DNA from 2 places in the Duganella sp. BJB1802 genome. Region 1 is predicted to be linked to the other one. Evidence: riboswitches for the same ligand, from Rfam matches in the RefSeq annotation. Region 1 holds a riboswitch; the other holds the start of a gene.
What was found. Region 1 has a riboswitch for cobalamin ahead of HUX88_RS31440 (TonB-dependent receptor domain-containing protein). Riboswitches for the same ligand answer to the same signal wherever they lie in the genome.

Region 1 (4,976 bases):
ACGCGGCGCCGCCATCAACGTCTTCGCGACGCAAAACAACTGTGAGCTGCGCGTCATCGATGCCGGCGTCAATCACGACTTCGGCCCGCGCGACGGCCTGACCGACCGCAAGCTGGCACACGGCACGCAGAACTTCGCGCACGAACCAGCGATGAGCCGTGCCGTCTGCGAGGCCGCACTATCCGCCGGCATGGGCCTGGCCGCCGAATTGAGCGGCAATGTGGTCGGCTTCGGCGAAATGGGCATCGGGAACACCACCGCCGCCGCCGCGTTGATGCACAAGCTGACCGGTATCCCGGTCGCCCAATGCGTAGGCGCCGGCACTGGTTTGTCAGCGGAAGGCGTGCTGCATAAACAGCGTGTGATCGAAGCGGCGGCAGCAAAGCACAACGTCACCGAACCACTGGACGTACTGGCCACCTTCGGCGGGCTGGAAATCGCCATGATGGCCGGCGCCATGCTGAAAGCGGCCGAGCTGCGCAAAGTGCTGCTGATCGATGGCTTCATCGTCACCAGCGCACTGCTGGTCGCGGCCCGCCTGCAACCGGCGATTCTGGACTACTGTGTCTTCGCCCACTGCTCCAACGAGAACGGCCACGAGCAGATGCTGGCCGCGCTGGGCGCGAAGCCACTATTGAACCTGGGCCTGCGCCTCGGCGAAGGCACCGGCTGCGCACTGGCGCTGCCACTGCTGCATGCGTCGGTCAACTTCCTGAACCAGATGGCCACCTTCGAATCGGCCCAGGTCAGCGAGAAGTCCGAGTAACGCGCCGTGCATCAGCTACGCCTGTTCTTCACCGCGCTGCAGTTCTTCACTCGTCTGCCGATTCCTCGCTGGGTGGGCTTCGATCCCGCCTGGCTGAATCAGGCGTCGCGCTACTTTCCACTGGTCGGCGTAGTGGTGGCGGCCATCGCCGCCGGCGTGTACGCACTGGCGGCGTGGCTCCTACCAGCCCCGGTCGCGGTATTGGTGTCGACCGCCGCCGGCATCTACGCCACCGGCGCCTTCCATGAAGACGGCTTTGCCGATATGTGCGACGGCTTCGGCGGTGGCATGACGCCGGAGCGCGTGCTGGAGATCATGAAGGATTCCCGCATCGGCGCATATGGAGCCATCGGCATCATCTGCCTGCTCGCCATCAAGTGTACGACGCTGTCGATGCTGCCTCCGCTAACGGCGATCGCCGCGTTGTTTGTCGCCCATCCGCTATCGCGCCTGATGGCGACCTCGCTGATCTGGCGGCTCGACTACGCGCGCGCGGAAGGCAAGGCCAAGCCGCTGGCGCAAAAAATGAGCGGCTCCGAATTTTCACTGGCCGCCGCCTCCGCCGCCATTCCCGCGTTCGCGATGATCGCCTGCGGATGGATCACGTGGAGCGCGCTGGCGGCCGGCGTCGCCGCCGGCGCCATCGCCACCGCCTGGCTGGCCCGCAAATGCGTTCGCCGCATCGCGGGCTACACGGGCGACTGCCTCGGCGCCGTACAACAGCTTAGCGAAGTGGTGTTCTATCTGTGCGTGTTGGCCAGCATGCGCCACGGCGCACTGCCTTGGTAACGCCATGCGCCTGATACTGGTCCGCCATCCGCAGCCGCTGGTTGCCACCGGCGTTTGCTACGGCCGTAGCGATCTCGCCGTATCCGAGGATCAGCTGGCGAGAACGCTGACGGCACTATCGGCCGCGCTGCCCCACGGCCTGCCTGTATATAGCAGCCCACTGCAACGCTGCACCAGGCTCGCAACGGAACTGGCGCCGCTGCTGCAATCCCCCGTCCCGCTGCTGGACGCGCGCATCGCCGAAATCGACTTCGGCGATTGGGAAATGCGCGCCTGGGACGACATCCCGCGCGCCGACATCGACGCGTGGGCCGCGGACCTGGTCAACTACCGCCCCGGCGGTGGCGAGAGCGTGCTGCAGATGGCCGGCCGCATCGCTGCTTTCTATGCTGACCTCCAGCGCCAGCAACGCGACGCCATCGTCATCTGCCACGCTGGCGCGATGCGCCTGCTGTCCGCCTGCCACACCGGCCTGGCGCCTGCCGGGATGGCGCTACAGGCGGCCCGGCATCCGCATCAAATCGGCTACGGCGCCACACTGATCCTGCAAAGCCAAACCGCCGGCCAATGACCTCTGGAGCGCAAACCCGTATAATGGCGGGGTTTTGGTGCCCGCGCGTCTGTCCGGATGCGCAGTTAAACGGGAAACACGAAGCTCCTGGTCCACTCGACCAAGGCCCACGTGTGCTGCCCCCGCAACGGTAAGCAAGTGTCGCAGCGCATGCGCGACAGCCCTCCTCAGACAAACCACTGTGCTCCGCATGGGAAGGTGAGGCGGTCTAACTTGCCAGCCCGGATACCGGCCAAATCAGGTGGAAGTGAGCGAACGGGATGTGCGCGAACGGAAGGAGCCGGCATTGCTGCCGGCGCTCCGCTGCATGCATCGTCCGGTTCTCCGCTTCTGTTCAATCTGGCCCACGGGGACGTCGGCCGGTTGCTATTAACAGAAAAACTACATGATGAATCTTCATATCTCCCGTCCGGCGGCCTTGACGTCGCTGGCACTGGCAATGGCCGCCTCCTACGCTCACGCAGAACCCATCGCCGGCACCGTGCTGGTCACCGCCACCCGCAGCCCCCAGCCACTGGCCGATGTGATCAGCGATAGCGTCACCATCAGCGCCGAGCAGATCGCCGAATCCGGCGCCGGCTCCATTGTCGACCTGCTGCAACGCCAGCGCGGCATCGAGATCGCCCGCACCGGCGGCCCAGGCACCAACTCCACCGTGTTTATCCGCGGCGCCAACAGCAACCAGAACCTGGTCCTGGTGGACGGCGTGCGTATCGGCTCCTCGACCACCGGCGCAGCCAACTGGAGCGCCCTGCCGCTGACCTCCATCGACCATATCGAAATCGTCTACGGCCCACTGAGCTCCCTGTACGGCGCCGACGCCATCGGCGGCGTGATCCAGATCTTCACCAAGAAGGGCAAGGGCGCGCCAGCATTCACCGCCTTCGTGGGCTATGGCACCGACAACACCCGCGAGGGCGATGTCTCGGTCTCCGGCGCCACCGGCGGTGAACACAGCATCAGCTACGCGATCAGCGCCGGCAAGGAAAAGTCGGACGGCTTCTCGGCCACCCGGCCTGCCAGCGGCTCTTACAACGCCGACAAAGACGGCTACGACCGCGAAAGCGCGGCGGCACAATTCAGTCTGCGCCTGGCCGAAGGACACGAAGTCGGCGCGCTGCTCCTGCATAGCAAACTCGATTCGCAGTACGACAACGGCGCCTCGCCCTACGATGTGCGCTCGCACGCGAAGCTTGAAAACGCCTCCGTCTACAGCAAGAACCAGATCCTGCCGATCTGGCAAAGCCTGGTGCAGTACTCGCAGGCCAAGGACGATGGCGCCAATTACAGCAGCGCTTCGGCGTTCGGCTACTCGCAGGCCAACACCAAGCAAACCGACTTCACCTGGCAAAATGATGTGCAGATCGGCGCCGATGTGCTGCAACTGCTGTACGACCACCGCAAGGAAGAAGTGCAGACCAGCGGCTTCGAACTGGCCGCTTCGCAGCGCACCACCAACTCGCTGGCGGCCTCCTACAACGCCCGCCGTGGCGACAATCTGTTCAACGCCAGCGTGCGTCGCGACAAATCGGTCTACGGTGGGAAGAACACCGGCTCCATCGGCTACGGCTACACCTTCACGCAGGCGTTGCGCGCCACCGCCAGCTATGGCACCAGCTTCCGCGCACCAACCTTCAATGAACTGTACTACCCAGGCTACGGCAATGACAAAAACAAGCCGGAACTGGGCAAGAACGCCGAAATCGGTCTGCGCTACGACAACGGCACCACCGCGCTGAGCGCAAGCTACTACCACAACCGCCTGACCGACCTCCTGGTGAACACGACGCCATGCCCATACGCCGGCGATTATTCCTACGGCTGCGCCTACAACGTCAACCACGCGCTGCTCGAAGGCCTGACCATGGCCGCCAGCCAGCAGTTGGGCCGCTTCAACCTGTCCGCCAACATCGACCTGCAGGATCCAAAGGACGAAACCAGCGACAAGCGCCTGCAGCGCCGCGCCAAGAAGCACGCTAACCTGATGGCCGACTACAGCGCCGGCGCCCTGAAGGCCGGCGTGGAGATCGAACTGTCCGGTGATCGCTATGAAGACAGCGCCAACAAGGTCCGCATGGGCGGCTATGGCCTGGTCAATCTGTACGCGACCTACCACTTCAACCGCGACTGGTCTGCGCTGGTCCGCTGGAACAATATCGGCGACAAGCAGTACGACCTGGCGCGCAACTACACCACGCCGATGTCCAAGCTGTTCGCCGGCATCCGCTACGGCTACAAGTAAGCGGTAATGGTGTAACCTGCCGGGCGGGAAGCGCATCCGCCGAGCGCCCGGCAGCCTCTTTTTGAAAGCAGTGCATGCATTCTTTCTCCCGCAATCTGCGACAACGCGCCACCGTCACCCTGACCGTGCTGGTGCTGTTCGCGTTTGCCAGCCTGATTTTTTCGGGCATGACCGGTTCGGTCTCGATTCCCCTCTCCGATATTCCCGCAGCAGTCAATGACCTGCTGCACGGCCAGACCAACACGCTGGCATCCACCCTGCTCGATCTGCGCGTTAGCCGCGCCCTGACCGCCTTCGTCACCGGCGCCGCACTGTCGCTGACAGGCGTGATGATGCAGGCGCTGCTGCGCAACCCGCTGGCCGACCCTTATGTGCTGGGCATTTCCGCCGGCGCCTCCGTCGGCGCCCTGGCCGCGATGCTGTTCGGCTGCGCCCTCTGGATGGTCGACGCCTCGGCCTTCGGTGGCGCCGTCGCCGTCGCGATGATGTTGTACCTGCTGGCCCGGCACGACCTGCGCGGCGGTACGGCCGGCGAAGGCGGCACCGCGCTGCTGCTGTTGACCGGCGTGATCCTGTCCTCCGCCTGCATGGCGCTGGTGACGCTGATG
Region 2 (4,976 bases), on a different contig from region 1:
CCGGGTCGCCGGGGCCTGCGCCCACGAACCAGATTTTGCCGAGAGATGTCATGCGGTGATTACTCCTGAATGTTTTTGTGCGCGCAGCGTGTCGAGCAAGGCGTCGACGCTGCGCGGTGCGGGGCCGGCCGGCAGCACGCCGAGATCGACCAGCTCCGCGTGCAGCGCCAGCGCGGCCGGGGGACGCTGGCCGGCGGCGTGCAGCACGTCGGCATGCGCGCACAGCGTCTGCGCCGGGCCGGAGGCGATGCAATGGCCGGCAGCCATCACGTGGATGTCGTCGGCCCAGCGGAAGGCGAAGTCGATGTCGTGCGTGGACAGCAGCACGGTGACGCCGCGCGCGGCCAGGCCGTCGAGCAGGGCGGCGAGTTCGGTTTGCATGGGCGCGTCGAGGCCCGCCATGGGTTCGTCCAGCAGCAGCACGTCCGGTTCCATCGCCAGCACGCCGGCGATGCAGACGCGTTTCTTCTGGCCGAAGCTCAGTTGATGCACCGCGCGGCGCGCGTGATTGCGCAAGCCCACCGCATCCAGCGCGGCGGCCACGCGGGCACGCACCTCGTCCGCATCCAGGCCGAGGTTGAGCGGGCCGAATGAAACGTCCTCCTCGACCAGCGCCGAAAACAGCTGGCGGTCCGGGTTCTGGAACACCAGTCCCACGCGGCTGCGCAGCGCCGTGAGTCCGGTGCGGCTGTAGTCGAAGGCTTGGCCGTCGATGTGCAACTGGCCGGCGGTGGGGCGCAGCAGGCCGTTCAGGTGCTGCAGCACGGTGGTCTTGCCGGCGCCGTTCGCGCCCAACAGCGCGTAGCGGCGGCCACGGTGCAGCGTCAGGCTGCAATCGTGCAGGCCCTTGCTGCCGTCGGGGTAGACGTGGGCGACGGCTTGCAGTTCCAGTATCGGGGCGCTCACAGACGGTCTCCCACGGCCAGCGCCACCAGCAGCGCGCCGGCCAGCGCGGCCAGCGCGCACTGGCGGCGCGCCTGCGGGTAGACCACTGGCAGGAAGCGCAGCGCGCCCTGGCAGACGCGCGCGTCCGCCGCTATTTGCAGCGCTGCGGCGCGCTGCCACACTTGTACAGCCATTTGCCCGGCCAGCAAGCCGGTCGAGCGCCACGCCTGGCGCCAGCCGCGATAGCCTAGGCGCGCGCTTTGCGCGGTCACGCCTTCGTCCCACGCCTGGCGCAGCACAAACAGCATGCGGTAGCACAGCACCATCATGTCGAGCAGCAGTTCCGGCATGCGCAGGCGGCGCATGAGTGCGAGCAGGCCGGGCATCGGTGTGCTGAGCACCAGTCCAGACAGCGCGGCCAGCATGGCCAGCGAACGCAATGCGGTGTGGACGACGACCGGCAGCATGGCGGCGGACCAGCGCCAGTCGCCCTGCGCGTCGGGGCTGAACAGCATGGCGGCGCAGGAGATCAGCAGGAAGCCGAGCGGCGGCAGCACGGTGGCCGCGTAGGCGCGCAGAGGAACGCGCGCGCCCAGCAGCGCGGCTAGCACGAGCACCGACGTCAGCGCGGCCAGCGCGTAAGGACTGCGGGCCACCCAGGCCGCGACCACGCCGGCCAGCGCAAACAGCGCCTTGGCCGACGGCGCCACATCGCGCCAGCGGCTGGCGTACGCGGTCGACTCAATCAGCACGGCGGTCCTGCGGGGAGGCGGCCTCGCGGCGCGCGCGTTCGCGGGCCATGGACGTGCCGAGCCAAAAACCGATCACGCCGGCGCCGATGGCCGCCTGCAGCGCGAACAGCAGCGACGCGATTTCATCGCTGGCCGGCTCGAACACGGGCGTGAACCAGGGCTTGTAGCCGGGAGCGATGGCGCCGATGGCCTGCTGTGCGCGATTGTCCGCGCCGGTGAAGATGGCCGGCGCCTCGCCGCCGGGCGCCGCCGGCGGCGCGGTCGCCAGCCACAGGGGCAGCACGGTCAACAGCACCAGCGCCAGGCAGATCAACCAGGTGCGCGCCTTCATGCGCCACCCTTGCGCGCGCCGAGCGTCATCACCGGCAGCGCGCGCAGCTCGTGCGCGTTGAAGCGGACCATCGCGTTCACCACCAGCAGCGTGAGCAGGCCTTCGCTGATGGCGATCGGCACCTGCGTCAGCGCGAAGATGCCGGCGAACTTGAAGAACGAAACGCTAAAGCCGCCCACGGCGGCGGGGAAGGCCAGCGCCAGTTGGATCGACGTGGTGACATACGTGGCCAGGTCGCCCAGGCAGGCGGCCAGGAACACCGCCGGCGACCGCGTGAGGCCCAGCGCCGACGCCGCGCGCAGCACGCCGTACGACACGAACGGCCCGACGATCGCCATCGAAAACACGTTCGCGCCCAGCGTCGTCAGGCCGCCGTGCGCCATCAGCAGCGCCTGGAACATCAGCACCACGAAGCCGACCGGCACCATCGCGGCGGGCCCGAACAAGGCGGCGCCCAGGCCGACGCCGGTCGGATGCGAACAACTGCCCGTGACCGACGGCAGCTTCAAAGCGGACAACAGGAACGCGAACGCGGCGGCCACACCGAGCAGCATGCGCCGCTCGGGATGCGATTGCAGGTCGCGGCCGATGGAGCGCAAGCCCCAGGCCAGAAAAGGCAAGGAAACGGCTGCCCAGCCGAGCGCGTGCGCCGGAGGCAAAAAGCCTTCCATGATATGCATTCGAAACCTCCCGTCGAATGGTTTTTACGGACAACCACGCGGGAGATGAAAGACGGTCGACGGGCGGCACGGGAGCGTGCGCGAACGATCGATAGCGAATTCCCGTCACCCCGCGGAGATGATGCTGATTTTTTTTGGGCCGGTATTCTGGCTGGCCTTCGTCCTTCTCCGTGTCTTCCCGCGGTTTAATGCAGTGACGTGATGACGGAGTCGTCTGGCTTACAGCAGCGGGGGCTGCACCGGAATGGCCGCGTGTTTCAGCGGCTTCACCGGTTTCCCGTTTAACGAGCGCTCCAAGGAGACGCTCGCACCCAAGCATTGATCTTACACTAACGTTACGCAATGTGCCAACACCGCAGGCTGTGATCGCGGCGCGACAGGCGGCCGGTCCTGTGGAGACATTCGCTTGTTCTTGCGAGACAGCTGGCGGGTCATGGCGTGCGCGGGGCGCTCGCGGGGTAGTATGAGCTGCTTGCTAACATTGCGTCGGCAGGCGATATCACGCAGTTGAAGTGGACGACGGCAACCAGGCCGCCGCGACGTGATGGCTCGCGCGGGCGAGGTTGCTGTTAGTCGTAGCAGGAGAACAACCAACAATACGCCATCTCGCACATCCTCTGATCGGAGACACCCCATGTCGTACACCCGCTTTCACAAGAAGTCGTTGCCTACGCTGCTGTCCTCGCTTTTCCTGCTCGCTGTCGCGGACCACGCGGCGGCCAGCACCCTGAACCAGAACGTTTCCTGGACCATCGACCGGGCCGGTACCTCCACCGTCTACCGCGTGGTGGCCTACGGCGATTCGATCTTCGCCGGCTACAACGGCTCCGTCACCAGCGCCGCCAAGTACTCGGCGCCGACGGTGGATGCGGAATACCTGTCCGCGCTGTGGAACGCCGACATCGAGAGCGTGCGCCGCACCAAGTCCGGCGCGGTGGCGTCGGACGTCTACAACAACAAGATCGTGGCCGAGCGTTCGTATATGCAAGCGAGTAACACCCGCGTGGTGGCCTTCGAGATGTGCGGCAACGACGGCCTGCAGGCCCGCACCGCCTTCAAGGGCCAGACCGGCACCTGCGACGACAGCGTGCTGACCGCCGCCGAAAGCAGCTGCAAGACCTATGTCGGCGCGGCGATGGACTACATCAACGCCAACGCCTATTCCGGCGTCAAGCTCAAGCTGGTGTCCAACCTGCACTATCCGGGCTACGATGCCGACAACGTCCAGAGCTCGTGCAAGGACGCCTCCACCGGCAAGACCGTGAACATGCAGGACAAGTTCCTGCCGTCGCTGGCGCGAATCAACTTCGCCATGTGCGACCTGGCGCGCCAGAAGGGCTTCGCCTGCGCGGACAACTTCGCGCAGTACATGGGCGCCGACTACGACAGCAACAACGACGGCAAGATCGACTCCGAGGCGCTGCGCTACGTCGCCGGCGAGAGCCAGTCCAGCTATGTCACGCGCATCACGACCACGCTGCGCTCGACGCTGCGCGACGCCAACGCGCACTTCGTCTCGTCCGGCAGCAGCTACGACTACATCCAGTCCGACGACACCCATCCGACCTACAGCGGCAGCACCGTCACGGCCGGCCTGTTCGGCGGCAGCTCTGGTTCGGGCGCGCCGCGCTACACGTCCTTCTCGGCCGGCAAGAACCCGATCTGGAACCAGTACGGCCACGAGCGGATGGGCTGGGCGGTGTCGACCTACAACGTCGCCACGCCTTGATGCGTGGGTGAGCTGATCCCTTGGACAAGCCTCCCGAGCGGCCAGAGGCCGGCAGCGAGACACCGGGCGCGGACCGCGCCTGGCGCCCGCGCGCCGGCTTGCTGGCTGTGGCGCTGGTGCTGGCCGTGATCGGCTGCGGCGTGCTGGTGTATCTGGTCACCACGCCGGATCCCGGCATCGCCGCCGGCGGCGCGCCGGCGCCGGTTGCGGCCAGCGCGGCGACTGCCGCAGGGCCGCCGCTTGGGTCCGCCCCCGCGCCTTCAGCACTGGCGGGCTCCGCGTCAAATCAACAGCGCCCGCCGGAGGGAGACGCCGACCCGACGCGCGACCTGAAAAGCTACGTGCCGCGCGGCGCCAATCCCAGCATGCCCGAAGTGATCGAACGCCTGCATGAACGCGGCGTGTACAGCGGCCTGGGCGCGTTTTCGCCGCCGGGCACGCGTCCGCCCAAGGTCGGGCTGGCGGTGCCCGAGGACTTCGAGCTGCCGTCCGGCTACGTGCGCCACCACCAGGCCACCGACGACGGCCAGCGCATCGAAGCGATCCTGATGTTCGCGCCCGATTTCCAGCTGTACGACGCCGCCCACAATCCAATCGCG

Region 2: linked by a shared signal. The riboswitch ahead of HUX88_RS08305 (energy-coupling factor ABC transporter permease) and the one ahead of HUX88_RS31440 (TonB-dependent receptor domain-containing protein) in region 1 are both predicted to bind cobalamin.

What each region holds. Positions count from the first base shown of each region.
Region 1 is NZ_JABWEF010000037.1:325-5,300, forward strand. It holds gene cobT (nicotinate-nucleotide--dimethylbenzimidazole phosphoribosyltransferase) at 1-766, shown strand, start outside; gene HUX88_RS31430 (adenosylcobinamide-GDP ribazoletransferase) at 773-1,555, shown strand; gene HUX88_RS31435 (histidine phosphatase family protein) at 1,560-2,126, shown strand; cobalamin riboswitch at 2,145-2,378, shown strand; gene HUX88_RS31440 (TonB-dependent receptor domain-containing protein) at 2,512-4,368, shown strand; gene HUX88_RS31445 (iron ABC transporter permease) at 4,443-4,976, shown strand, end outside.
Region 2 is NZ_JABWEF010000004.1:132,370-137,345, reverse strand. It holds gene cobM (precorrin-4 C(11)-methyltransferase) at 1-52, opposite strand, end outside; gene HUX88_RS08320 (ABC transporter ATP-binding protein) at 49-906, opposite strand; gene cbiQ (cobalt ECF transporter T component CbiQ) at 903-1,637, opposite strand; gene HUX88_RS08310 (energy-coupling factor ABC transporter substrate-binding protein) at 1,627-1,968, opposite strand; gene HUX88_RS08305 (energy-coupling factor ABC transporter permease) at 1,965-2,648, opposite strand; cobalamin riboswitch at 2,768-2,978, opposite strand; gene HUX88_RS08300 (SGNH/GDSL hydrolase family protein) at 3,283-4,377, shown strand; gene HUX88_RS08295 (hypothetical protein) at 4,398-4,976, shown strand, end outside.